One region of the Pantoea sp. F_5 genome, then DNA from elsewhere that is predicted to be linked to it. Evidence: predicted binding sites of a transcription regulator. Region 1 holds the regulator's gene; each other region holds the start of a gene.
What was found. Region 1 encodes CRP, which controls carbon source genes, mostly activating them, when cyclic AMP is high. Its sites were predicted from a motif close to ATGTGANNNNNNTCACAT; they were not measured.
Positions count from the first base shown of each region.

Region 2: a site for CRP is predicted at 5,018-5,035, ahead of adhE (bifunctional acetaldehyde-CoA/alcohol dehydrogenase). Genes of this name have one in related genera too.
Region 3: a site for CRP is predicted at 1,279-1,296, ahead of F3I44_RS18700 (maltoporin). Genes of this name have one in related genera too.

Region 1 is NZ_VWUO01000006.1:18,078-26,100, reverse strand. Features, by position in the region: gene F3I44_RS09580 (putative adenosine monophosphate-protein transferase Fic) at 1-146, shown strand, start outside; gene F3I44_RS09575 (aminodeoxychorismate/anthranilate synthase component II) at 188-763, shown strand; gene F3I44_RS09570 (aspartate aminotransferase family protein) at 845-2,071, shown strand; gene F3I44_RS09565 (YccS/YhfK family putative transporter) at 2,073-4,148, opposite strand; gene crp (cAMP-activated global transcriptional regulator CRP) at 4,206-4,838, opposite strand; gene F3I44_RS09555 (OsmC family protein) at 5,142-5,546, shown strand; gene F3I44_RS09550 (phosphoribulokinase) at 6,083-6,952, opposite strand; gene F3I44_RS09545 (YheU family protein) at 7,014-7,232, opposite strand; gene F3I44_RS09540 (hydrolase) at 7,237-8,023, opposite strand, start outside.
Region 2 is NZ_VWUO01000004.1:297,019-305,041, forward strand. Features, by position in the region: gene oppB (oligopeptide ABC transporter permease OppB) at 1-41, opposite strand, end outside; gene oppA (oligopeptide ABC transporter substrate-binding protein OppA) at 134-1,774, opposite strand; gene F3I44_RS08055 (ABC transporter substrate-binding protein) at 1,929-3,554, opposite strand; gene F3I44_RS08060 (YchE family NAAT transporter) at 4,136-4,783, opposite strand; gene adhE (bifunctional acetaldehyde-CoA/alcohol dehydrogenase) at 5,243-7,930, shown strand; gene tdk (thymidine kinase) at 7,998-8,023, opposite strand, start outside.
Region 3 is NZ_VWUO01000016.1:75,793-83,815, forward strand. Features, by position in the region: gene F3I44_RS18695 (LacI family DNA-binding transcriptional regulator) at 50-1,120, opposite strand; gene F3I44_RS18700 (maltoporin) at 1,386-2,648, shown strand; gene F3I44_RS18705 (glucose PTS transporter subunit EIIB) at 2,755-3,069, opposite strand; gene F3I44_RS18715 (beta-galactosidase) at 3,791-5,863, opposite strand; gene F3I44_RS18720 (glycosyl hydrolase 53 family protein) at 5,905-7,098, opposite strand; gene F3I44_RS18725 (sugar ABC transporter permease) at 7,102-7,953, opposite strand; gene F3I44_RS18730 (carbohydrate ABC transporter permease) at 7,964-8,023, opposite strand, start outside.

The sequences.
Region 1 (8,023 bases):
AACAGCTGGCGTTGCATGCCGGTTATCTGCTGTCGTGGGAAGAGACGGACGCAGAGAGCTGGAAAGCCGCTAATCAGGCGGGTGTAGCCGGCGATCTGACGCCGCTGGAGCAGGTGTTTGCGAAAGTGGTGAGTGAGGCGGCTTAACCGCGTAGAATAGCGGCGCGATTTATCATTCTGGACGCGTCATGCTGCTGCTTATCGACAATTACGACTCCTTTACCTGGAATCTTTATCAATATTTCTGTGAGCTGGGCGCGCAGGTTCAGGTGGTGCGCAATGATGCCATCACCCTGGAGCAGATGGCAGCGTTACCGCTGACCCATCTGGTGATCTCCCCCGGCCCCTGCACGCCGTCAGAGTCGGGTATCTCGCTGGCGGCGATTCGGCATTTCGCCGGTAACGTACCGGTGCTGGGTGTCTGCCTGGGCCATCAGGCGATCGCGCAGGCCTATGGCGCGCAGGTCGTGCGAGCACGGCAGGTGATGCACGGCAAAACCTCTGCGATTCAGCACACCGGTCAGGGCGTGTTCCGCCATCTCAATAATCCCCTTACTGTGACCCGCTATCACTCCCTGATTGTGCAGCGCGATTCTCTGCCCGAGGCGTTCGAAGTGACGGCCTGGACGGTGCGTGACGGCGAGCCTGACGAAATTATGGGATTCCGCCATAAAACCCTGGCGCTGGAAGGCGTGCAGTTCCATCCCGAAAGTATTCTCAGCGAGCAGGGGCATCAGCTGCTGCGCAATTTCCTTACGCAATAAGTTGCCTTTGAATGATTTTTTATGCATATTTTGTGATTATTATTTCAATGTTGCACAACAATCATTCAAATGGGGTCACTAATGGCAGCGGAAAAAATGGCGGTCACGCGGGAGACGTTCGATAACGTTATTTTGCCTGTTTATGCACCTGCGCAGTTTGTGCCGGTAAAAGGCAAGGGCAGTCGCGTATGGGATCAGCAGGGCAAAGAGTATATCGACTTCTCGGGTGGTATTGCTGTTACCGCACTTGGACACTGCCATCCTGCGCTGGTGGAAACACTGAAAAGCCAGGGCGAGACGCTGTGGCACACCAGCAATGTCTTTACCAACGAACCGGCACTGCGTCTCGCCAGTAAGCTCATTCAGGCGACCTTTGCCAATCGCGTCTTCTTCGCCAACTCCGGTGCCGAAGCCAACGAAGCTGCGTTTAAACTGGCGCGCTATTACGCCTGCAAACGTCACAGTCCGTTCAAAAGTAAGATCATCGCGTTTCATAATGCCTTTCATGGCCGGACGCTGTTTACCGTTACGGTGGGCGGCCAGCCAAAATATTCTGACGGATTCGGTCCGAAACCGGCGGATATTGTCCACGTACCGTTCAATGACCTGGACGCTGTAAAAGCGGTCATTGACGATCACACCTGTGCCATTGTGGTTGAACCGATTCAGGGTGAGGGCGGCGTCATGCCTGCGACGCAGGAATTTATGCAGGGACTGCGTGCGCTTTGCGATCAGCATCAGGCGCTGCTGGTACTGGACGAAGTGCAGAGCGGCATGGGACGCAGCGGCAAGCTGTTCGCCTATGAGCATTATGGCGTCCAGCCCGATATCCTGACCTCAGCCAAAGCGCTGGGCGGCGGTTTCCCGGTCAGCGCCATGCTGACCACCAACGAGATTGCTTCGACCATGGCACCGGGCGTGCATGGCACCACCTATGGCGGCAACCCGCTCGCCTGTGCCATTGCCGAAACCGCGCTGGATATTATCAATACGCCGGAGGTGCTGGCGGGCGTGGAGATGCGTCGCCAGCACTTTGTCACGGCGCTGCAGGCCATCGACGCAAAGTATGACCTGTTCAGTGACATTCGCGGTAAAGGTCTGCTGATTGGCGCGGCGCTTAAACCTCAGCATGCCGGCAGGTCGCGCGACATTCTGAATGCCGCTGCCGCTGCCGCTGAAGGTGTGATGGTACTGGTAGCTGGCACCGATGTGATGCGTTTTGCCCCGTCGCTGATCATCGAACCGGCCGACATTGAAGAGGGCATGAGCCGCTTCGCCACCGCCGTCGGCAAAGTGCTTAACGGCTAGCTTAGTTTTTACGTAAGCGTCTGATCAGCCAGCGGCCATGTTGCGGTCGCTGGTTCCACGCCAGCGATGAAATGGTGTACATCACGCTCAGATGATCGAGAATGCGCCGCACATGCTGCTCCACCACCGTAATCGGTCCCTCACTGATGTTCTCCAGGTCATCCAGCAGATTCACCTGTGAGCTTTCACCATCATATTCCAGCCGCTGCTGACACCGCTGCAGCGCAATTTCGCAGGATTGCAGATAGCGTTGAGCCAGCGAGGCGGTCAGCATCGTGTGCTCGCGCGCCAGAATCGTTATCGCATTGATATGCTCGACAATAAACTGACTGTGGGTGACCCAGAGCCGCATATCAGTCAGATAGCGCGAGTTGAACGCGGGTTCCTGCATCGCCTGATTTAGCGAGTTAAACAGCGCATTGTGTGCCTGATTCACTTTCACTCGCTGATAAGCCAGTTTCTCTGGCGACTGTTCATCGCCCAGCAAGAGCCGCAGTGCATCCTGGTAGGTTTCCAGCGCGTCGTGGGCGTTCTGCCGCAGTAAGCCGCTCTGCCACTGCGGCCATAACCACAGCATCCCGCCAAAGGCGATCAGACAGCCCATCAGCGTATCCATCAGTCGCGGCAGCAGAAACTGCGCACCATTCAGTGACAGCAGTTGCAGCGAGTAAACTGCCGTGACCGTAAAGCCAATCATCGACCAGCCATAGAACTGGCGGGTAAAGCGATAGCTGATAAAGGTTATCGCCAGCATGATCAACAGCACCAGGGACTCCGGCACCGCCAGCCGCAGCGTAGCGGCCGCGATGACCAGGCCGGCAAAGGTGCCCAACGCCCGGTGCTGAATACGGACGCGGGTGGCGCTGTAGCCGTTCTGGCTGACGAACATAATGGTCATCAGGATCCAGTAGGGTTTGGGGATATTAAAGAACAGCGCCAGCGCGCTGCCCAGCATCAGCATCACCGCAAAGCGACCCGCCGTACGCAGCGCCGACGAGCGAAACGAGAGATAGCTGCGCAGCGCCGGTAACAGCGGCAGGCGGCGCTGGCGGTCTGCCATCAAATCGCGCTGGTAAAGCGGCTTCTGGGTGCGCAGCACCCGCGCAATGCGGTTGAAGTGATAAAGGCAGAAGTTACCCACCGGATTATCGGGATGCTGATGGGCGATTTTCTCCAGCGCGCCGAGCTGTTTATCCATCGCAAAGCGGTCGGGTAACTGGTGATAAAGAATGTTATCTGCCAGCACCCGCAACCGGGCCGAGATGGTTTTGGCATTCCAGCGGATCACCGCTTCAGCATGGCTCTGCTCTACCAGCTTCTGTACTTCTTCCGGCCGATGCAGGCTGACCGAGATATGCTCCTGCAGATCGAGCGCCACCTGGAAAGCGCGCGTTAGCCGCTTATGGCTGTGATCGCGGCTTGCCGACAGCATGTGCATCTGCTGATAACAGGTGTTGATCAGATCGACCACTTTCTGCTGGTGAGCCAGCAGCGGCGGCAGCGCTTTTTCGGGATCGGTCAGCTGCGTCAGCAGGGTATATTTGGCGTCACAGTAGTTGGCCAGCTCGCGGTAAATCAGGCTCAGGCTCTCCCGCATCGGCTGCTCTTTCCACAGCCAGAACCAGAACCAGTTAAATATCCCATACCAGAGTGTGCCGCCGATATAGAGCAGCGGAGTGACATAGATGGGCATGCGGCCAATCAGGCTGAGGGTAAAGATGGCGGCAATAAGCGTACCGGGCAGCAGACGGCCGTGCAGCGGGCTAATCTCACCGGTGACGCCAAGCAGCAAAGGCATAGCGAAGAGGATCAGCGGCAGTGGAATCGCATGCAGGGTGAGCCACTGGATCAGAAAGCTGCCGAGGGCAAACAGGCTGCCGCCCACAATCAGACGTTTGAAAAAGCGTTTATGCGGAGTATCGAGACCGGCGATATTGCAGCAGGCGGGCACTAATGAGAACAGCAGACCTTTTTGCAGGTCGCCAGCCAGCCAGCCCAACGCGACCGGCAGGCAGAGCACCAGCGTTTGCCGCAAGGCGTAGTTAACTTCAGGATGATAAATGATTCGACGCCACATCGGCCCAACACAAACAATAACGGCGTGATGTTGCCATCACGCCGTGGATGACAGGAGTTAGCGGGTGCCGTAAACGACGATGGTTTTACCGTGTGCGGAGATCAGGTTCTGATCTTCCAGCATCTTCAGAATACGGCCCACGGTTTCACGTGAACAACCCACAATCTGGCCAATTTCCTGACGAGTGATTTTAATTTGCATGCCGTCGGGATGCGTCATGGCATCTGGCTGCTTCGCCAGGTTAAGCAGGGTCTGAGCAATGCGTCCGGTGACGTCGAGGAAAGCGAGGTTACCCACTTTTTCAGACGTGACCTGCAGGCGACGCGCCATCTGCGAGGAGAGTCGCATCAGGATGTCGGGATTCACCTGGATCAGCTGACGGAATTTCTTGTAAGAAATCTCCGCGACTTCGCACGCGCTTTTCGCACGTACCCAGGCGCTGCGCTCCTGACCTTCTTCGAACAGGCCAAGCTCACCAATAAAATCGCCCTGATTCAGGTAGGAAAGAATCATCTCTTTGCCTTCTTCATCTTTAATCAGAACCGCGACGGAACCTTTCACGATGTAGTAAAGCGTTTCTGCTTTTTCACCTTGGTGAATCAGCGTACTTTTGGATGGATACTTGTGAATATGGCAATGGGACAGGAACCATTCGAGTGTAGGGTCTGTTTGCGGTTTGCCGAGAACCATTCGCTATTATCCTCTGTTGTAATCGTGCCCAAAATACAGGGGGCAGTTTTCCCTGTCAGGCGGTGAAAGCTTCAAGCGTTTCCTTTTCAGGAAATTATTCGGGCCGCATCAGGCGCAGTGCGCTTCATTCTTCCCGGCTTCGCCATCGGGTGACGAAAAATATTTTCAGCACTGTTTGTAGCACAGCTTTTGCCGACTGTCTTCTGTTGTCTCGCTTCAGCTACAGGCGGATTTCTCTGGATTGCTGTTTACCAGGTGAAAGCGTACTCTGGCGACAAAACAGCGTATTCCGGAGCAAAAATCATGCAGGCAAGAGTGAAATGGGTAGAAGGGCTGACATTCCTTGGAGAATCCTCATCCGGCCATCAGATACTGATGGATGGCAATTCGGGTGATAAAGCGCCCAGCCCAATGGAGATGGTGCTGATGGCGGCAGGTGGATGCAGCGCGATTGACGTGGTATCAATTCTGCAAAAAGGCCGCAACGATGTGGCTGATTGTGAAGTAAAACTGACCTCAGAACGTCGTGAAGAAGCACCGCGAATCTTTACGCACATCAACCTGCATTTTATCGTGAGTGGCAAAGCGCTCCAGGATAAAGCGGTCTCACGCGCCGTCGATCTTTCGGCAGAGAAATACTGCTCTGTGGCCATCATGCTGGGTAAAGGTGTGACGATTACGCATAGCTATGAGGTGATTGAGCTGTAGTATCTGAAAACGACCATTAACGGCCCGTGCAACATTGGGCGGCGGTAAGATCGAGCCTGCGCAGAAAACCGGGCCAGATCGGAAAGTCGCTTAAACCATCCCTGGGCGCTCGGCCCACGCGATTACGCACCTCATCCCTGAAGTGCGCCTGTAGCCGGGCCAACGCGTTGCGTTGTTCAAAAACGCTCCCGGCGTTTTTATCCCTGGCGTGGGACGCTTTCCTCTTCTGACCCGGTTCCCTGCGTGTTGAGCTTATATGCTGCTGTCAGATTCTTTGTGATCAGGGTCTGTCTGAAGCGAGCTCCCTGAAACCGGATGTGGCTGCCGGACGTGAAGCGAAGGGAGCATACACCTGTAGCAAAGCATAGCGGGCCAGGGATGGCCCGCGCTGAGCCTGCCAGGGATGGCGGTTTTGCGTCTTTGCGAAAGGCGTATGCTCCCTGAAGCCTGCTCAGCAGCAAGCCTTTATCCGCAGAAAAGCCGGTTTTACATTTTTGCGAAAGGCATCTGCTGTCTGAGGGTTTTTTGCTGACCTCTTACTCTATCCGCTTACCTTCCATCAGCCGCTTCACCAGCGGCCCCATGATCAGCTCCATGGCCAGACCCATTTTGCCGCCAGGCACCACCAGCGTATTGATGTGCGAGATAAACGACCCCTGCAGCATCGCCAGCAGATAGGGGAAGTCGATATCCTCCAGTCCCTGAAAGTGAATCACTACGAAGCTCTCATCCAGTGACGGAATGGTGCGGGCAGCGAACGGGTTGGAAGTATCAATGGTTGGAACGCGCTGAAAGTTGATATGGGTACGTGAGAACTGGGGCGTAATGAAGTTGATGTAATCCTCCATCGACCGCACCACCGAATCCATTACTGCTTCACGTGAATGACCGCGCTCGCCAGTGTCGCGCACCAGTTTCTGAATCCACTCCAGGTTAACAATCGGTACCACGCCCACCAGCAGATCGACCTGTTCCGCCACGTTGTGCTGCGCCGTCACCACACCGCCATGCAATCCTTCATAAAAAAGAATATCGGTGTTCTGCGGTAGCGGCTGCCAGGGGGTAAAGGTGCCGGGCACCTGATTCCAGGGCACCGCCTCATCGTAAGTGTGCAGATATTTACGCGACTGCCCCTGCCCACTGTGGCCATACTCTTTAAAGCTCTGCTCAAGCAGGCCAAAGTCATTGGCTTCCGGGCCAAAGTAGCTGATGTGACGTCCTAAATCGCGCGCCTTACGAATCGCCATATCCATTTCCGGGCGGGTAAAGCGGTGAAAACTGTCACCTTCCAGCTCCGCTGCATGCAGGTCAAGCTGCTGGAAGATTTTGCGGAACGCCAGGCTGGTGGTGGTGGTTCCTGCGCCGCTGGAACCGGTCACCGCGATAATGGGATGACGAGCAGACATAGAAAAGCTCCCTGTGTGGTCGGGCAATGAGCATTGTTATCATGAAATGCCCGCCGGTGCATCAGCCGCGAAATTCTTTACGCGGCATGATGTTGACCGATTCATGCAGTTCCGACCATACCAGTACCACTTCACCGGTTTCCAGCTGGCGTCGCACATCAGCCACCTTGTCCAGCAGGCTACGTTCATGCTCGCCATAGTCAGTGCCTTCACGCAGCACAAAGGTTTCAATCAGATTTTCAAGGGTCTCAGGTGAGACCTGTTGCCAGGGAATAATCACGAGATCAGTTATCCAGAAAAGGGGCGATCCACTGCGGGATGCGCTGTTCCAGCCACATTTCAGGCTGGCGTAACGTCCCGCCGACAAAACCGACGTGGCCGCCGTGTGGTGTCAGTTGATAAGTAATAGTGGCAGATAATTGGCTGCTGTGCGGGATCACCTCATCACTCATAAAAGGATCGTCTTTGGCGTGGATGATCAGCAGCGGTTTCTTTGCGTGCTGCAGCCAGGGCATGGCGCTGGCCCGATGATAGTAATCGGCCGCATCGACAAAACCGTGGGCGCGGGCGGTAATCGCATCATCAAAATCGCGCAGTCGCCGCAGCGCTTTTAACTGCGCCAGATTGACTGGCAGCGTATCCGGCCAGGCGTGCAGTTTGCGGCGGGCATTTTTCTTCAGCTGCGCCAGCAAATAGTATTGATAGAAGCGTGAGAAGCCGCGTTCCAGTTTTACGCTACACGGCTCCAGCTGCAGCGGGGCGGAGACAATGACGCCCGCCTCCACTTCAGCAGCTGCGCCCTGCTGGCCCAGCAGGCAGCCCAGCATATTGCCGCCCAGTGAAAAACCGACGGCGACGGTCGGCACCTGGCCCCAGCGGATACGCAGCCAGTGCAGAAAAAAGCGGGCATCTTCCGTTTCGCCGGAGTGATAGATGCGATTGAGCCGGTTAGGTTCGCCGCTGCAGCCGCGAAAATGCATCACCACTGCCAGCCAGCCGCGCGCACGGCAGATGTTCATCAGGCCATGAATATAGGGGCTGTGAAAGCTGCCCTCCAGCCCATGAAACAAC
Region 2 (8,023 bases), on a different contig from region 1:
GGTAGCGCTTCAAGCAAGCGACGCAGGATGAATTTTAACATTGCCGTACCTACCAGGCTGTTGCTTCACAACATATAAAAAATTAAAAAAGGCGGCGTCAGACGCGCCGCCACTGCTGATAGCCTGAATGCTATTAGTGTTTAATGATGTAGAAGTCTTTAGACAACGTTTTATCCAGTGGATCTTTACCGGTATAACCACCAACGTAAGGTTTCACCAGACGCGTGTTCACGTAGTAATAAACCGGTACGATGGTGCTGTCTTTATCCAGAATCTGCTCAGCTTTCTGATAGTCCACTGCGCGGGCTTTGGCATCCGGGGCTTTGATCGCGTCACGCACTACTTTGTCAAACGCATCGCTCTTGTAGTGCGATGTGTTACTGCTGCTGTTGGACACCATGGTGTTCAGGAATGAAGTCGGTTCGTTGTAGTCAGCACACCAGGCCGCACGCGACACATCGTAGTTACCCTGATGACGGGTATCCAGGAAGGTTTTCCACTCCTGGTTTTCCAGCTTGATGTTCACGCCGATATTTTTCTTCCAGATCGACGAGGCGGCAATCGCCAGCTTCTTGTGCAGATCGGAGGTGTTATACAGCAGGTTAAAAGTCAGGGGTTTGTCGGCGGTGTAGCCCGCTTCAGCCAGCAGCTTCTTCGCTTCAGCGTTACGTTTGTCCTGTGACCAAGTGAACCAGTCTGGCGGCAGAATGTCCATGCCGTCTGTAGATGGCGGCGTGTAGCTGTAGGCCGGCTTCTGGCCCTGTGCCAGAACTTTATTCACCATGATGTCACGATCCAGACCCAGCTTCAGGGCCGCGCGCACGCGAGGATCGGTGAATGGCGCTTTCTGGTTATTGATTTCGTAGTAGTAGGTGCAGAGGTAAGGATCGACGTGCAGCTCTTTAGGGTTGTCACGCTGCAGTTTTTTAAACAGCTCAATTGGCAGATTGTTGTAGGTCATGTCACTGCCGTTCTCAGAGAAGTAACGGTTAACGTCACTGACTTCAGAACTGATTGGCAGGTAGGTAACTTTGTTCAGCACGGTGTGTTCGTTGTCCCAGTAGTTCGGGTTACGTACCAGGGTGATGCGCTCGTTAATCACGTGTGCGTCCAGTTTAAAGGCACCGTTGCCGACCCAGTTCTGTGGCTGGGTCCACTGCTCGCCAAACTTCTCAATTGCCGGTTTGTAAACCGGTGACATGACGGAGTTAATCAGCAGCTTATCAAAATAGGGAACCGGCTCGCTCAGGGTAACTTCCAGCGTGTGGTCATCAATGGCTTTTACGCCCAGATCGGTAATCGGTTTTTTCCCGGCGATGATGTCATCGACGTTCAGAATATGACCATACTGCGGATAGCTGGCGTACGGTGAAGCCGTTTTAGGATCGACCAGACGCTCCCAGCTATAGACGAAGTCCTGCGCGGTAACCGGCTCGCCATTGGACCATTTGGCATTTTTACGTAAGTGGAACGTCCACACTTTGAAATCTTTGTTTTCGTAACTTTCCGCTACGCCCGGAATCGGTTTGCCGTTGCTGTCATTGACCAGCAGACCTTCATAAAGGTCGCGCGCCACGTTGTCTTCCGGCACGCCTTCAATTTTGTGCGGATCAAGCGACTGTACTTCATCGCCATTGCCGCGAACCAGCTCCTGTTTTGCGGCCAGCTCAACGCCCGCAGGCACGGTTGCTGCGAAAGCCGCATTCCCTGCCAGGGCACTTACTGCGGCGAAAACGCCCGCTGCAATCAGGCTTTTTTTCGTGATGTTGTTCATTATTACACTCCAGTTTTATTATCGTCACCGCGGCGATGCTCTGTCACGGCGTCCCCCGTCTCCGGGCTCCCTGGCCTGTTCCCAGGGAGATTGACCCCAAAATGGTCTGTACGCTGATACGTGTTCCGACTGTCTCGCCGAAGCGGCGATCAGATCAGTGTTGTTTGATGAAATAGTACTTCAGGTCTGTCATGTCCTGCGGGTCTTTGCCCGTAAAGCCGCCAACCCAGGGCTTTACCAGGCGCACACTTACGCGGTAGTAAACTGGCACAATTGGTGAGTCTTTGTCGAGTTGTGTTTCAGCCTGCTGATACAGGTCGGCGCGCTGCGCCTCGCTGCCCGCCGTCAGCGTTTCCGCCATTAAGCGATCGAAGATCGCGCTGCTGTAAAATGCGGTGTTGATTGAGGCATTGCTGATCAGCATGTTCAGGAAGGTAGAGGGCTCATTGTAATCGGCACACCAGGTGGCACGCACCACATCATACTGAGCCTGATGACGGGTCTCCAGCATGGTTTTCCACTCCTGATTCTGCAGCGTCACCTTCGCGCCCAGGTTTTTCTGCCACATTGACGCGGCTGCAATCGCCTGCCGCTTATTTTGATCAGAGGTGTTATAGAGCAGCGTAAAGGTCAGCGGATGACTGGCATCAAAGCCCGCCTCTGCCAGCAGCTTTTTCGCCGCCTCATTACGCTGCGCCTGTGTCCAGGTGAACCATTCTGGTGGGGATAGCTTAATACCGGCCGTGAACGGTGGCGTTAGGCTATAGGCCGGAATCTGCCCCTGAGCCATGATCTTATTGGCAATCACCTCGCGATCGAGGGTCATTTTCAGCGCGGCGCGTACCCGTGCATCGGTAAACGGCGCTTTTTTGTTGTTGATTTCGTAGTAGAAGGTGCAAAGCAGCGGACTCACTTTTACTTCATCACCCAGCTCTTTGCGCAGCTTGCCAAACATCTCTGGCGGAACAGCACTGTTAGTGATATCCGTGCCGCCACTGCGATAGCGATTAATGTCACTGTTTTCAGAAGCGATCGGCAGGAAGGTCCCCTGCTCAATCACCGTATGCGCATTGTCCCAGTAGTGGGGATTACGCTTCACGACGATTTTTTCATTCACCACCCAGTCGTTCAGTGTATAGGCACCGTTACCGATATAGTGATCGGGACGGGTCCAGGCGTCGCCCCACTGCTTAATGGCTGGCGCATAAACTGGCTTCATTGCCGTATGCGCTAACATCGCCACCAGGTAAGGCACCGGCTCACTCAGGGTTATCTGCAGCCGATGTGCATCCAGCGCTTTGACGCCCAGCTCATCGGGTGACGCTTTACCGGCAAGGATAGCATCAATACTGGCAAAATGGGCTGCCTGCAGATAGCTGGAATAAGGCGATGCCGTTTTCGGGTCCACCAGCCGACGCCAGCTATAAACGAAATCGGCGGCGGTCACTGGTTCGCCATTGCTCCACTTTGCATCATCACGCAGAGTAAAAATCCAGACCGTGGGTTGTGGATTCTCCCAGCTTTTGGCGACGCCCGGCACGACCTGACCGCGGTTATCGGTGTTAACCAGCCCATCCAGCAGGTTGTGAATAACATTAGATTCCGGCACGCCTTCGGTTTTATGTGGATCCAGCGAAGAGACTTCGCTTCCGTTGTTGATCACTATTTGCTGTTGCGCGGCCAGTGTCGTTCCCGGCGGAACCGTAGCGGCATAGGCTGGAGAAAAAGCCGTGAACAAAAAGAGTGCGATTACTGACCGCTGTTGTTGCAAGTTTTCCATCCCAATCATGCGAAACGCCAACCTTTAATTAAGTATCCCGATAGGCTTAAGCAAAAAGCGTTCTCACTTTGGGCTTACGGAGAAAAAAATCGCGTTGGGCCAAAAATTATCAGAAGCCGCGAAGGGGTGCCAAAGCAAAATAGCTAAAATGTTAACTAATTCTCTTTTATCATGAGATGTCAGGCAGCGAAAGTGTTAATTTTCGTCCTGAAAATATTATATCGATATGAAAAATAAACTGTTTAGCTGGAAACCTGTTTCCGGGCCGGTATGCAGCCACAAAAAGCGTCTTATTCGGTATTTGTATTGATATAAACGGCATCGGCGTGATGAAATTCAGGCTGAGCACTGTAAACCGGGGGGTTTATAGGGTTGGGTGGAGATCAGGCAGCAGATTATCGTGTGAAAATCGTGACATTATTTTGCAAAAAAAAGTCTGTGAGCAAACCCACAGTAACGGAATTTATAATCGTCTGTTTATATTAAGCAGGATGAATAACTGCATTATTATGGTGCAATAAAATGCTTTACTGCACCATTTCAGGTCACCAATTCACTTCGCCGCATGAAATAAGTGAGTTTTAGTTCAGTAAGCCGGGGAAAATCGACTTCAAACCGGTCACAACAAATTCAATTCCCAGCGCCATCAGTAGCAGCCCCATAATTCGGGTAATCACGTTAATACCGGTCTGGCCAAGCATGCGCACCATTAACGGCGCGGCGCGGAACAACAGCCAGCAGCAGAAAGCAAAAATAGCAATTGCCAGCGTGAATCCCAGCAGATTTATCCAGCTGTGGTAGCGGGTACTCCAGACGATGGTTGAGCTGATGGCACCCGGGCCCGCCATCAGTGGTAATGCCAGCGGCACAACCCCCACGCTTTCACGAATCGCCGTTTCTGACTTCTCCTGCTTGTTCTGCTTATCCTCGCCCAGCTTGCCGCTGATCATCGACATGGCAATGGTGACGACCAGAATTCCGCCCGCAATACGGAACGAGTCAATCGAAATGCCAAACACACGCAAAATCGCATCGCCGAGGAAAAGTGACGTCCAGAGAATAATGGCAACGGCCAGAGTAGCCGTAAGGTTGGTTTTGTTACGCTCAACTACCCCCTGATAACGGGTCATGCTGATGAACACCGGAATAATGCCTACCGGATTGACCAGCGCAAAGAGCCCGACAAAAAATTTTATATAGCCTGATAGATCTAAAAGCGCTGGATTCACGACTCTACTCCGTACCACAGGGGGTAAACGCGCCTAATGTATGTGAAAACGTGCAGAGACGCCAGATGTGCACATAGGTATTTATCCTGATGAACAGTAAAGCATTTAGCGCTTTCCGCCAGAGATTAAAAAGTGGCTGGATTTAGCCACTGCCAGGAGGGCTGAGCACAGGAGCACGCGGACCTGACAGGAAAGCTCTCTAAAGGGGTGCTGAAAGGTGTCAGCTTGAACCTAAATTGATCTGCATCAAAATTGATCTACCCCAAACCAGGTAATCTTTTCTTAACGGAAGTATAAGCGTCAGCGTAAGAAACCTCGCAAACGCCAGCAGAAGACTCGTTCAGTAAACAGTTGAAAATCCGGGCTTTTCCTGTCAGCCAGTCACGTTATTTCAGCGAGACTATACTCAGGACGCAGGATTGTTTACTAAAAAAGTTTAACTTCCTTCAGGAGAACACCATGGCCGTAACCAATGTCGCTGAACTCAATGCACTGGTCGAACGTGTAAAAAAAGCCCAGCGTGAATATGCCAACTTTTCTCAACAACAGGTCGACGCCATCTTCCGAGCCGCCGCCCTTGCCGCCGCTGACGCCAGAATCCCGCTAGCCAAGATGGCCGTTGCCGAATCCGGTATGGGCATCGTCGAAGACAAGGTCATTAAAAACCACTTTGCTTCCGAGTATATCTACAACGCCTATAAAGATGAAAAGACCTGTGGCGTGTTAGCCACTGACGATACATTCGGTACCATTACCATCGCCGAGCCAATTGGCCTGATTTGCGGTATCGTCCCGACCACCAACCCAACCTCAACCGCTATCTTCAAAGCGTTAATCAGTCTTAAAACCCGTAACGGCATTATCTTTTCGCCACACCCACGCGCCAAAGACGCAACAAACAAAGCTGCCGATATCGTATTGCAGGCCGCCATTGCTGCCGGTGCGCCTAAAGACATTATCGGCTGGATCGATGCCCCGTCTGTTGAACTGTCAAACCAGTTGATGCATCACCCTGACATCAACCTGATTCTTGCCACCGGCGGTCCGGGCATGGTGAAAGCAGCATACAGCTCCGGTAAACCGGCGATTGGTGTCGGTGCTGGTAACACGCCGGTAGTGATCGATGAAACAGCCGATGTGAAACGTGCCGTTGCCTCTATTCTGATGTCGAAAACCTTCGATAACGGGGTGATCTGCGCCTCTGAACAATCTGTTATTGTGGTTGATTCTGTTTATGACGCCGTGCGTGAACGTTTCGCCAGCCATGGCGGCTACATGCTGCAGGGTGCTGAACTGAGCGCAGTGCAGAATATCATCCTGAAAAACGGCGGCCTGAATGCGGCCATCGTGGGTCAGCCTGCCTTCAAAATCGCAGAGATGGCCGGTCTCAGCGTGCCGCCGGACACCAAGATCCTGATTGGTGAAGTGCAACTGGTAGATGAATCTGAACCATTTGCCCACGAAAAACTCTCACCTACCCTCGCGATGTATCGGGCAAAAGATTTCCAGGATGCTGTAGATAAAGCGGAGAAACTGGTTGCCATGGGCGGTATCGGTCACACCTCCTGCCTTTACACCGACCAGGATAACCAGACTGAGCGCGTGCACTACTTCGGGGACAAAATGAAAACCGCGCGTATTCTGATCAACACCCCGGCCTCTCAGGGCGGTATCGGTGACCTCTATAACTTTAAACTGGCCCCGTCTCTGACGCTGGGTTGTGGTTCCTGGGGCGGTAACTCTATTTCAGAGAACGTCGGTCCAAAACACCTGATCAATACCAAAACTGTCGCCAAGCGAGCTGAGAATATGTTGTGGCATAAACTTCCTAAATCCATCTACTTCCGTCGGGGTTCACTGCCAATTGCGCTGGAAGAGGTGGCAACGGATGGCGCGAAACGTGCCTTTATCGTCACTGACCGCTTCCTGTTCAATAACGGTTATGCTGACCAGGTGACCCGCGTACTGAAATCACACGGCATCGAAACTGAAGTGTTCTTCGAAGTTGAAGCTGACCCAACGCTGAGCATCGTACGTAAAGGTGCAGAGCAGATGAACAGCTTTAAACCTGACGTCATCATTGCGCTGGGCGGCGGTTCCCCAATGGATGCCGCGAAAATCATGTGGGTGATGTACGAACATCCGGAAACCCACTTCGAAGAGCTGGCGTTACGTTTCATGGACATCCGTAAACGTATTTACAAGTTCCCAAAAATGGGCGTCAAAGCACGCATGGTTGCCATCACGACCACCTCAGGTACCGGTTCAGAGGTCACACCATTCGCTGTGGTAACCGATGATGCGACCGGTCAGAAATATCCTCTGGCTGACTATGCATTGACGCCGGATATGGCGATTGTCGATGCCAATCTGGTGATGGATATGCCGCGTTCACTCTGCGCCTTCGGGGGTCTGGATGCAGTAACCCACGCGCTGGAAGCCTATGTTTCCGTACTGGCGAATGAATACTCTGATGGTCAGGCGCTGCAGGCTCTGAAACTGCTGAAAGAGAACCTGCCGGCCAGTTATGCCGAAGGTGCTAAAAACCCGGTGGCGCGTGAACGCGTACACAATGCCGCAACTATCGCCGGTATTGCGTTTGCCAACGCCTTCCTTGGGGTCTGTCACTCAATGGCACACAAACTGGGTTCAGAGTTCCATATCCCACACGGCCTGGCGAATGCCCTGTTAATCTCGAACGTTATTCGCTACAACGCGAATGACAATCCGACTAAACAGACCGCATTCAGCCAGTATGATCGTCCACAGGCGCGTCGTCGTTACGCAGAGATTGCTGATCACTTAGGTCTGAGCGCACCAGGCGACCGCACTGCGCAGAAAATTGAGAAGCTGCTGGCATGGCTGGACGAGATCAAAACTGAACTCGGTATTCCGACCTCAATCCGTGAAGCCGGTGTGCAGGAAGCTGACTTCCTGGCGAAAGTCGATAAACTGGCCGATGATGCATTCGACGACCAGTGTACCGGCGCGAACCCACGCTATCCGCTGATTGCTGAGCTGAAACAGATTATGCTCGACACCTACTACGGACGTGAATTTGTCGAACCGTTCTCAACTGTCGCCGAAGCCGTAGCTGAGCAGCCGGTGAAAGGCGTGAAGGTTGAGAAGAAAGTAAAAAAAGTCTGATAGTCCGCTTCTGACTGTCTGATAAAAAACCCGCCTCGGCGGGTTTTTTATTGCCTGAATGACGCGGTTAATTCAGCGGAGTCTGTGCGCCGT
Region 3 (8,023 bases), on a different contig from region 1:
CGGGTGAATGCAGGTTTATCACGCCGGGTTGTATCGATAAAAAGGCGGGCTACTCCAGCCTACTGGCAATCAGCCGCAATTGTTCTGCAATCTGCTTTAAATCTCGCTGCTGTTGTCCGGCGATACCGGTCGAGCTGCGCACCACCAGCTTTGCCGGCAGAATTGAGGAGGAACGCTGCTCGTCCTGCTCACTGGCCAGCAACAGACGGGCAACCGCCTCTTTGCCCTGCAAATCGAGATCCAGCGACACCGTGGTCAGCGCCGGATGGAAAAAGGCACTTTCATAGGTGTCATCGTAGCCAATCACCGAAATCTGCCCTGGCACGGCCACACCGCGCTGATGCAGCGCACTCAGCACACCCAGCGCCATCTGATCGTTGCCGACCAGTAGCGCACTGAACTCCGGTGCTTCACGCAGCAGTTGCAGCACGCCATTGTAACCACTCTGCGCATCCCAGTTACCGTGACTGATGCTGACCGGCTTCAGACGGTAGCTTTCCAGCGTGTCGAGCCAGCTCTTTAACCGCAGATTGGCGGAGACCGACTGCTCTGGCCCGGCCAGCAGCGCGAATTCGCGATGCCCCTGCTCGTAGAGATATTTAACACTGGCACGAGTACCATCAGCCGGGTTAAACGAAACATTAAACACTGCGCTGTAGGGATCAACATCCAGGAACAGACAGAGAATATCGTCGTTCTCCTGGACGACCTGCTCAGCAGCGCTGCTCTCCAGCGGGACATTAATGATCACTTTATCCACCCGCTGAGACTTCAGCTCATTGATGCAATCCTGCAGACTTTGATTGACGTTCTCATCAATCATGGCGATCAGCACCTGATAGTCCGCTGCATTCGCATAACGTTTAACCGCAGCGGCCACCTGCGAGGGCGCATGCAACGCCAGCGAAGTCGTTACCAGACCCAGGGTTGTGCTCTGCTTGCCCACCAGCTGCTGTGCCAGTCGGTTTGGCACGTAGCGCAGCGTCTCAATTGCGTGTTCCACCTTGCGCCGCGTTGATTCCGAGACGTTTGCCGACTTATTCAAAACCCTTGATACCGTCTGATACGACACGCCAGCATGACGGGCGACATCCTCTAAGGTGGCATTTTTTGATCTCATAATTCGCATCCCTGATTACCGATAGCGGAATGTTATCACAGCCCTGATGTCAGCCAGACTACCGCAGTCACATTGCGCAAATAAAAAGTAAAAGTAATACCTTCACATCGATAAATTTGGTGATCTGATTCACTAATCGTTACATATTGCGGCATTTTATTTGCAGTACATCACACATTATCGCGATTTTATTTGTCACTCATCTGACAAAAGGCGTTTACTGCCGCTGTCATGTGAACGTATTACAAATAAAATCGAGGATAACATGGAAACAAGGTTACGTACTGCTGCTGTGGCGCTTGCTGCGGCCCTGACCTCCCCGACGCTCTATGCCGCCATCGACAACATCGATTTCCATGGCTATCTGCGTGGTGGCGTTGGCGTCTCGCAGGATGGCGGTATTGAAGAGTATCAAAAGAATAAGGTTGGCCGTCTCGGCAACGAAGCCGACACGTATGGCGAGGTTGAGCTGGGCAGCGAAGTCTACAAAAAGGATGACGTCAGTTTCTACGTCGACACCATGGTCAGTATGTTCTCCGACGGCTCAAACGATAACGAAACCACCTTCGGCGACGATGCGCAGTTTGGCCTGCGTCAGCTCAACCTGCAGATCAAAGGACTGGTGCCGGGTGACAAAGATGCGGTGATCTGGGGCGGTAAACGCTACTACCAGCGTCACGATCTGCACATCATTGATACCAAGTACTGGAACATCTCGGGTTCTGGTGCCGGTATCGAAAACTATACGCTGGGTCCGGGCGCTATCTCCTTTGCCTGGATCCGTGGCGATGCGAATGACGTGGATTACCGCGTCGATGGCGACAACGACGTCAACATTAATTACCTCGATCTTCGCTATGCCGGCTGGAAACCCTGGAACGGTGCCTGGACCGAATTTGGTATTGATTACGCCATGCCAAACACCACCAACAAACAGAAAGAATATGGTGGCCTTTATGACGCAGATAACGGCGTCATGCTCACCAGTGAAATCAGTCAGGACATGTGGGGCGGCTACCAGAAGCTGGTGTTCCAGTACGCCAACAAAGGTCTGGCGCAGAACATGATTTCACAGGGCGGCGGCTGGTATGACATGTGGAATGATACTCAAAACGCCACAGGCTACCGCTTGATTAACACCGGTCTGCTCCCAATCACCGATAAATTCTCCCTGAACCAGGTCTTTACCTGGGGCTCGGCGGACGATATCACCGCGCAGACCAGCAAAAGTACCCTGCTGTCGCTGGTGGGTCGTGGTCAGTATCAGTTTACGCAGTATGTTCGCGGCATCGGTGAAGTCGGTAGTTTCTGGCAGAAAGATGAAAACAAAGTGGGCAGTGACTATAAAGCGGCGGGACAGAAATATACGCTGGCGCTGGGTCTGGCAGCCGGTCCCGAATTTATGTCTCGTCCGGAACTTCGACTGTTTGCCTCTTACCTGAATGACTCAGAGGATGGACACAGCTTCAAAGACAACACCAGTAATAATACCTGGAACTTCGGCGTACAGGTCGAAGCCTGGTGGTAACCGCGCTATCTCCTCATTGTGATCATTTTTAGGCTCTTATGCAGGGGCTTATCTGGATAACCGGCGACGGTTATCCATTTTTTTATTCGTATTTCCCGGGCGGCTGTTACTCCGGTTTAAAGAAACGTTCTTCCAGCAACTGACGCAGCTGGTCGGACTGTTTACCAAAGATCGCATGAACCTCATGTCCCAGGATCACTACACCAATCGCTCCCGCTTTCTGCAATCCCGCCGTATCCACCGCTTTAAGCGATGTCACCTTCACCCGCAGCCGGGTTAAACAGGCGTCCACCTGCTGAATATTGTCACGTCCGCCAAAACAGTTCACCAGACGCTCCAGTAGCGCGCTGTCTACCTCAAGCTCTTCCACCGTCAGCGGCTGCCGGCTGAAATATTGCTTAAACGATTTGAGACTCAACATGTGGTTCTCCTTCAGAGGATAAAAAGGCGGGCAACTGCCCGCCACTCACGACTGATAAATGAAAACGAGGGATACATGCCCTTGGCTGCTCACAAAGCACACACAACTCCTGCGTTCAGCCTCTAAAAAACCTGCCCTACATCAACAGTAAAACCCAGCTCTTCCAACAGACAATGCCCGATCTCAAAAGCGATGGGGGCATATGCCTGTAGCAAAGCGTCACGCCGCCCGGATAAAAACGCCGGGAGCGTTTTTGAACAACGCAACGCGTTGGCCCGTTTACGGGCGCACCTCAGGGATGAGGTGCGTCATTGCCCGTGTCGAGCAGGCAGGGATGCCGTCTTTTGCGTCTTTGCGCAAGGCATATGCCCCCTGAGCCTTTACTCAGACTACCAGCGAACGCAACCAGACCTGCTCCCTATCATCATTTATAGTATAGGCAGACCTTCCTACAGACAGCTCCCGAGCCATAAGCGATGGGGCGTATGCCTATAGCAACGCGCCACGCCGCCCGGATAAAAACGCCGGGGGCGTTTTTGAACAACGCAACGCGTTGGCCCGTTTACGGGTGCATCTCAGGGATGAGGTGCGTAATTGACCGTGTTGAGCGGGCAAGGGTGCCGTCTTTTGCGTCTTTGCGCAAGGCACGGGCCCCCTGAGCCTGGGCTCAGACTGCCTGCCACCGCCACTAAATTTTCCCCTGACCGCTTGCTGCCTCCGGTTAAACCGCTCCCTGCTGCAGCGGCCCACTCAGAACCCGACATCCCCACGGCCCAAGCGTCAGCGATTCCCCCACACCCGAGCCATCAATCAAATCACGCAGCCCTGCTGGCAACGACACCTGCTGCGTCTGACCGGTAAAGTTCTGCACAAACAGAAACGCCTGTTCACCATCAGTTCGCCGCTGAACGACTACACCAGGCGGAAGATCAGTCGACAGCGCACGCGGTAACCCAAGTTGCTTAATCAGCGCACCATAAAAATCCCGATGGAACGGCAGATCATTACGCGACGCGATATACCAGGCTTTACCCTGACCGAACCGATTCACCGTCACCGCCGGGGTTCCGGCATAAAAATCACTCTCGTAACTGGCCAGCGCCGTGGCCCCTTCCAGATGAATATGCTCGCAAAGCTCCCGCGCCTGATAGGGCCCGCTCAGACCCAGCTCATTACCGCGCACCCCGCGCACCCCGTTAAACTCCTCATCCGTCAGACTATCGATCTCTTCTGACCAGATGCCGAGCAGCGGTCGCAGCGGCCCCGGAAATCCTCCCAGATAACAGAGATCGCTCTCATTCACGATACCGCTCCAGTAGCTGGCGACGAAATGCCCGCCCCGCTCAACATGCTGCTCAACCCGCGCCGCAAAACCGTCGCGCACCATATAGAGCATCGGCGCTATCACCAGATCGTAACCGCTGAGATCGCTATCGCCGTTTATCACCTCTACCGCAACACCCTGCTCCCAGAACGCGCGGTAATGCTCGTTTACCGTACGCTCATAATGCAGACCAAGATTGCGTGGACCCTGTGCGTTATCCATCGCCCAGCGACTTTCCCAGTCGAAAATAATCGCGACGCGCGCCTCAACCCGACTGCCCATCACCGGCGTCATCGCCGCCAGCATCCGGCCCAGCTCACTCACTTCACGCCCGGTTCGCGTATCTATATGACCGACATGATCGACCACCGCGCCGTGAAACTTCTCGACCGACCCCCGACTTTTGCGCCACTGGAAATACTGCACCGCGTCCGCACCATGCGCCACTGCCTGCAGTGAAGAGAGAATATGCATTCCCGGCTTCTTCAACTTACTGGTCGGCTGCCAGTTCGTTGAGCCAGGCGTCGACTCCATTAATACAAACGGCTTGCCCTGTTTCAGGGTGCGCATCAAATCGTGATACATCGCGGTGTAACAGGCGAGCGTGGTCTCATCCTTCTCGTTGTGCCACATCGGGTAGCTGTCCCAGGAAATAAAATCGAGCGCCGATGCCAGCTTCCAGTAATCGTAGTCGTAGAAATACTCCATAAAATTGGTGGTCGCGGGCAGATCGGGATTCGCCTGTTTCAGAGGCTTAATCTCCTCACGACAGAAGTCAGTCACCTGATCGGTCATAAATCGCCGCCAGTCCAGATTCAGACCATGAATCGACATCTCGCCCTGCGGAGCAGGCGACACAATCTGTGACCAGTCTGTATAGGTGTGACTCCAGAAATCACTCCACCAGGCGAGATTCAGCTTCTCCAGCGTCTCATAGCGACGCTGCAGCCAGCCGCGAAAAGCCTGCTGACAGCGATCGCAATGACACTCCCCGCCATACTCATTAGAGATATGCCAGCCGACCACCGCCGGATGATGCGCGTAACGCGCGGCCAGTCTGGTGTTTATCGCCTGTACTTTCTGGCGATAAACTGGCGAGCTCATACAGTGATTATGGCGACCACCGTGCAGGGCGGGCACGCGATCGCGTCCCACGCGCAGAACGTCAGGATACGCCTGCGACATCCAGGCAGGCCTGGCCCCGCTCGGTGTGGCGAGAAACACGGAAATCCCCTGCAGCCAGAGCGTATCGATCACCTCATCCAGCCAGCCAAACTCATAGCGTCCCTCTTCCGGCTCCAGCTTCGCCCAGCTGAAAATACCTACCGACATCACGTTGCAGTTCGCCTGCTTCATCATCGCGACGTCGTCATCAATAATGCCCGGCTGGTGCGCCCACTGTTCCGGATTGTAGTCAGCACCATGCAGCAGCCGGTTAACCCGGGCGCTCAGCGGGGGAAATTTATTCATACCTGTTCCTCAGAGGAAAAGATCAGCGTGAGTGCTGATAGTTAATGAAAAACCTGTAGCGAAGGCAGCGCCTTGCCGTGACAGTCAAACAGCGCCTGATTCTCGCGGGCGTTACCCTGTTTCCATTCGTCGTGGATATATTTCATGCCGACGGGCGTAGCCCAGGTATTACCGGGCGCGGGGATCCACGCCGGTTCCCAGTAGACTACGCCCTTGCCGCGATGGTCCGGCACCGCCAGCACCGCTTTAATCAGGTCATGCAGATAGGCCGCCTGCCCCGCGACCGTGCCGGGATAGCCGCCTGCCTGCTCCTCTTTGGCCTGGAAACTGTTCTCAGCACTGTCACAGTTTTCCAGCGTGTAGCCATAGGCGGCTTCCACCACCATCACGTCTTTGTCATAGCGCCGGGAGATATCATCCATGTTGGCTTTCAGGGCGCTGATGGGGCCGTTCCAGTAGGTGTACATCGACAGACCAATTACATCGAACGGCACATCACGCTTAATGATTTCATCGAACCACCAGCGGAACGTATCGTTTTTAGTCCCCTCAGCCAGATGCAGCATGATCTTCACCTGATGCGGATCGCTAAGGTTCTCGCGCAACCCGCTGATACCCGCCTTCAGCAGGCCCGCCAGCCGATCAAACTCGCCGCCGTTCTGTCCCCAGCTCTTGCCTTCAGGCCAGAGCATGCCGCCGTTAAGTTCGTTGCCAATCTGCACGATATCCGGCATAACGCCCTCCGCTTTAAAGCGGCTGATGGTGTCTCGGGTATAGTCATGCACACGCGTTTCCAGCTGCGGAAAGGTCAGTGACTGCCAGGCTTTGGGCTTGAACTGCTTGCCAGGATCGGTCCAGAAGTCGCTGTAGTGAATATCCAGCAGCAGCTTAAGTCCCGCCGCTTTCACGCGCTTCGCCAGCGCCAGTGTGGTCGTCAGGTCATTGCCGCCACCGCCGTAGGTCTGGCCGCTACCGTCAGTGGGATCGACCCATAGCCGCAGCCGGATAGTGTTAATGCCGCTGGCTTTCAGAATGGCGATAGCATCCTGCTGCTGGTTATCCGCGTTGTAGAATTTCGCGCCCTGCTTCTCGAGTTCTGCCAGTGAAGAGATGTCCGCACCTTTGATAAAATCGGCGGGCCACGGCCCGGCAGAGGCGATGACAGGCTGATCGGCGGCGAGCAGCGGCGTCGCCCAGGCCAGCGCCAGGGCGAGAATCAATGTTTTGGGCGTCATGATTTATCCTTTAGTACTGCCTGAAGCCAGGCCAGAGACGAAGTATTTCTGCAGAGCCAGATAAAACACGGCTACCGGGACAGCGATCAGCACAGCTCCCGCCGCATAGGTGGTGTAACTGGCACCCATTTTTTGCGACACCAGGTTGTAGAGACCAATCGGCAGCGTGAACTGTTCCGGCGTGCGCAGAATGGTGCTGGAGAGAATGAAATCGCCCAGCGGCCCCGTGAATGAAAACAGCGCAACGACCGCCAGAATCGGCTTCGACAGCGGCATAATGATCTCAACAAAGATGCGGAAGTTGCCCGCGCCATCCATGCGCGCTGACTCATCCAGATCTTTGGGAATCGAGTCGAGATAGCCCTTCATCAGATACGTATTCATCGGGATCATCCCGCCGACATAGATCAGCACCAGCGCCAGGTGGCTGTTAATCAATCCCAGCAGTTGCGACAGGACGAAGATCGCGATCAGCGCCGAAAACTGCGGGATCATCTGCAACAGCAGAAACAGCATCAGTCCGTTCTGCCGTCCCTTAAACCGAAAACGGGAAAAGGCGTAAGCGGTACAGCTGACGCTGATTAACGTCAGCACCATGGTCAGGAAACTGATTTTCATCGAATTCCAGTACCAGGTCAGGTAAGGCACCGTACCGTTGAACAGGTCGCGATAATGCTGAAGCGATGCATTCTCCGGAATGATCGAACTGCTGAGCAGACTGTTGCCCGCATTCAGTGATGCCCCTACCGTCCAGACCAGCGGATAAATGATGATGGTCGAGACGGCCAGCACCACCAGCCAGGTCAGCGACAGGCGTATCCACCTTTCGCGTTTAATACTGCCGGACTTCGCCATAACTGCTCCCTTACGCCATCTCATCTTGTTTAAACGACCGGGTCGCGCGGAACTGCCACAGCGCCAGACC